DNA from 2 places in the Embleya sp. NPDC005971 genome. Region 1 is predicted to be linked to the other one. Evidence: riboswitches for the same ligand, from Rfam matches in the RefSeq annotation. Region 1 holds a riboswitch; the other holds the start of a gene.
What was found. A riboswitch is a leader RNA that binds a small molecule or an ion and turns the genes downstream of it on or off. The one in region 1 is predicted to bind cobalamin.
Positions count from the first base shown of each region.

Region 1 (2,195 bases):
GTGGCCTGGCGGCCGAGCCGGTCGACGATCGTGTAATGGAAGCCGTCGCGCCCGGCGAAGCCCGGCCCCGGCGTGTAGCGCAACACGGCCTCCGTCGTGCCCTCGTCCGGAGCGCCCTCGACGTCGAGGACCAGACCGTGCTCGGGATTGGTGTGCGACACCAGGGCCAGCCCCTCACCGGTGTCGCCGGCCAGCACCGGGACGTCCACCGACTGCCCGGCGCGAGTGCCGACCCGATCCGTGACGGCCCGCGGCGCGGCCGGCATCGGCGCTCCGAACCCGCCGTTCGGCCGTACCCGGTCGACACGCGAGCCCGGAGCGGAGTCGCCGGCCGGGCCGGCGACCACGGGCGGCAGCGACGGGATGGGCACCACGGCAACGGCGGGGCACCCGGCGCCCACACCGAACAACACCGCGCACCACACGAGCACCACACCGACTCGACGCATCCGGACGGCCGGTTCGGGTGTTCCGGAAACCGTGGCCACACAATCCTCCGGCACTCTGGTCCGGACACGGCCGGATCTGGGATGGGTCGGCCGGCGCCCGCCGGATCCGATGCCGGCCGAGGGAGCCGCTCTCGAACCCCGATCCTGTGCGCAGTGCCCACCGGTTCGCGACGCGGCACGCGGAGCGGCGGCGAGCTTCACCCACAAGCGTGGACCGACCGGGCCCGACAGTGGACCCGGCCCGGCGCGCGTGTCATGGTGGGAGGCGCTATGCGACGGCGGTACGAGGAAGTCGGTGTGAATCCGACGCGGTCCCGCCACTGTGATCGGGGAGCGACTCCCACACCGGCCACGACCCCGCGACGGGGTGGGAAGGCCGGGAGGAGCGAAGAGCCGAGAGCCAGGAGACTCACGTCGTCGCCACCTCACCAACCGGGGCGGATTTCCCCGAGAGAGGCCGGTGCTGCGCCATGTCCTTGGTACTGAGCCGGATCTACACCCGTACCGGCGATGCCGGTACCACCGCGCTGGGCGACAACTCCCGGACGCGCAAGACCGATCCGAGGTTGGCGGCCTACGCCGACACGGACGAGACCAACGCGGCGATCGGGGTCGTGCTCGCGCTCGGCGACCCGGAGCCGCAGACCCGTGCGGTGTTGGCCCAACTGCAACACGACCTGTTCGACGTCGGCGCGGACCTGTGCGCGCCGATCGCCGAAGGCGACACCCGGCTGCGGATCACCGAGGCCGACGTGGCCCGGCTGGAGGAGCACTGCGACGCGTTCAACGCGGAACTCCCCACGCTGCGCTCGTTCGTCCTGCCCGGCGGCAGCCCCGCCGCGGCCCTGCTGCACGTGGCCCGCACCGCGGCCCGGCGCGCCGAACGTTCGACCTGGGCGCTGATCGAGGCGGACGAACCGGCGGCGGGTGGGTCCGCGACGGTGAACCCGCTCACCGCGCGCTACCTCAACCGGCTGTCCGACCTGCTGTTCGTGCTCGCCCGACGGGCCGACGCGGGTGGCGCGGGTGATCTGCTGTGGCGTCCGGGCGACAACCGCTGAGCGGTTCGGCGGCACGGCCCGAGGTCGGCGACGCGATGGCCCGAGTCGCCGAGGTGGGGCCCTACTTCGTGCTGCGGACCGGAGCGATTGCCGACGGCGCGGGCTTTCGGCCGTTGGTCGAGTTGTACGACCGCGCCGCGCCCGACGCGTGGGCGGCCCGGGTGGAGTACGTGCGGGGCCGGTTGCGCACCGACGAGCCGCGGGTCGCCGCGTCGATCCTGTACCTGGGCGTGGCCTCGCGGTTGTGGTCGGTGGCGCTCGGCGCGGCGGTGCTCGGTCGGGTCGTGCCGGACCTGGACCCGGTCCGGACGCACTGGCGCTTCCCGGCGAGCGGTGCGATCGAACTGTGGGCGCCGGATCCGATCCCGACGCCGGTGCTCGCGGACCGGGCCGGGATCGACCGGGTGTACGCCGCGGTGATGACCGCGCACCTGGTGCCGCTGGCCCGGGCCACTCGGGCGGTGGTGCCGATCGCGGAGCGCCTGCTGGCCGGCAACGCCGCGTCGGCGCTGGTCGGTGCGGCCCGGGTGCTGCACCGGCACCCGGCGCCGGACGAGCCGGAACTCGTGACGACGACCCGGTCGTTCGCCGACGGTCTGTTGGCCACGGGCCTGCTGCGAGGGAGTGGGCTGCACGGCGCCCTGGGCGCGTTCCGGCGCACCACGTGCTGCCTGTACTACCGGAT
Region 1 is NZ_JBEXUX010000022.1:12,136-14,330, forward strand. It holds gene ABZ374_RS20515 (Ig-like domain-containing protein) at 1-488, opposite strand, end outside; cobalamin riboswitch at 733-860, shown strand; gene ABZ374_RS20520 (cob(I)yrinic acid a,c-diamide adenosyltransferase) at 920-1,510, shown strand; gene ABZ374_RS20525 ((2Fe-2S)-binding protein) at 1,486-2,195, shown strand, end outside.

Region 2 (2,195 bases), on a different contig from region 1:
TCGCCCGCGAAGACGCTGATCGGGCGGGCCGCCGCGGCGCTGGTGTCGCCGTCCGAGAGCGTGGTCCTGGACGTGGGCACCACCACCACGTTCGTGGCCCGCGCCCTGGTGGACCGCGGCGACCTGCGCGACCTCGTGGTGTTCACCAACGGACTGACCATCGCGCTGGAGCTGGAGCGGGCCATCCCCCGGTTCTCCGTCGTGGTCACCGGCGGCACGCTGCGTCCGTTGCAGCACTCGCTGATCAATCCGCTCGGTGACCACATCCTGGAGCGCATCCACGCGGACACGGTCTTCCTCGGCTGCAACGGCGTGCACCCCACGGGTGGCATCACCAACGTGAACCTGCCCGAGGCCGAGGCCAAGCGGGCGATGTTGCGGGCCGCCGGGCGTCGGGTCGTGGTCGCCGACGGCTCGAAGCTGGGCCGGATCGAACTCGCCGAGGTGTGCCCGCTGGCGGACATCGACCTGCTGATCACCAGCGGCCCGGCCGACCGGGACACGCTCGACGCGCTGCGCGACGCCGGGTTGGAGATCCTGGTCGCCCAGTAGCGGCCGAAGTCGCCGGGCGGCAGCCGAAGTCGCCCGAGCGGCAGCCGAAAAAGCACCCTCGCTCGGCCGCCGCGGCGCCCATGGTTAGGCTGCCCTTGCGAACGGTTCACCCGGCTTCGACCGATTCCGGGTGTCGCAAGAGGGAATCCGGTGCGAATCCGGAACTGCCCCGCAGCGGTAAGTGGGAACGAAAGTCGCCATCAGCACTGGGCCCGGTGAAACGGGATCCGGGAAGCGGCGACCGGTAGGACGACCCGGCCACGCACCCGTGGCCCGCGGAACCCGCCCACGAGTCCGAAGACCTGCCGTCGCCCGCGTTCGCCTCGCGCACGCGGACTTCCGGGACCTCGCGGGCGGGTCCGTCGGACGACGGCGCCGAGCGGTGTCCGCCGCCGCGCTCCCTCCCTCCCGAGTTCCCCCGACGAGGACTCGCAAGGGAGAGCTTCGACGATGCCGACGCCGATACGAACGCGGACACCGATGGGCCGCAGCCGACACTCGTGGGCCGCGGCGGTCGCCGCGCTCGCACTGTTCGCAACCGCGTGCGGCGGGGCGGTGCAGGACAAGAAGGCGAGCGCCCCCGCACCCACCGCGTACAAGCCGTACACCGACACCGACAACTGCGGTGTGAGCACGACCTACGACCGGCCGCCGCAGCGCGCCGCCACGCTCACCTCCAACGCCACCGAGCTGATGCTCGAACTGGGCCTGGCCGACAAGATGGTGGGCACCGCGTACCTCAAGGGCCGCACCATCGGCGACAGATACCGGGAGGCGTACGGGCGCATCCCGGTGCTCGCCGACGCGCAACCCTCGCTGGAGAAACTGCTCGAAGCCACGCCCGACTTCGTCTACTCGGGCTACCCCGACGGCTTCTCCGAGTCGTCCGGCCACACCCGCGCCCGACTCGGCGAACTGAACATCAAGACCCACCTCAATCCCGAGGGCTGCGCCAAGGCACCGGTCACCTTCGAACAGCTCTACGGCGAACTGCGCTCCATCGGCGGCATCTTCGGCGTGTCCGAGCGCGCCGAAGGCTCCGTCGCCGCACTGCGCGGGCGGCTGGACGCGGTCACCGCGCGGCTCGCGGGCGCCGCACCGGTCAAGGTCTTCGTGTACAACTCCGGCGCCGACGCGGCGCAGACCACCGGCGGCAACTCGATGCTCAACGAGATCATCACCCGCGCCGGCGGCCGCAACGTGTTCGCCGACCTGAACGAGCGCTGGACCAAGGTCTCCTGGGAGCAGGTCGCCGAACGCAAACCGGACGTGGTGCTGATCTACGACTACGTGACGCCGTCGGCGGAGGCCAAGATCACCACGCTCAGGGCCACTCCGGTGCTCGCCGACGTACCCGCGCTGCTGGCGAACGCCTTCCCGGTGATCTCGCTGTCCGTCGCCCAGCCGGGGCCGCGCTCGGTGGACGCGGTCGAGGAACTCGCGAAGCAGCTCCACCCCGACCGGTCATGACGATCGATCGGGACCCGACGGCGGCCCGGATCGCGGTGCTCCGTGGGGAGGGCGCGGCGCCGCCGCCGGACCGGGGCCCGCCGGCCGACGTGCCGGGCGGCCGGGTACGGCTGTCGCTGGTGGTCGGCGTGCTGCTCGTGGCGCTGTTCGCGGCGGCGACGGCCGGGTTGCTG
Region 2 is NZ_JBEXUX010000001.1:15,142-17,336, reverse strand. It holds gene ABZ374_RS00095 (DeoR/GlpR family DNA-binding transcription regulator) at 1-552, shown strand, start outside; cobalamin riboswitch at 638-877, shown strand; gene ABZ374_RS00090 (ABC transporter substrate-binding protein) at 1,033-2,022, shown strand; gene ABZ374_RS00085 (iron ABC transporter permease) at 2,019-2,195, shown strand, end outside.
Region 2: another riboswitch for cobalamin. It lies ahead of ABZ374_RS00090 (ABC transporter substrate-binding protein); the one in region 1 lies ahead of ABZ374_RS20520 (cob(I)yrinic acid a,c-diamide adenosyltransferase).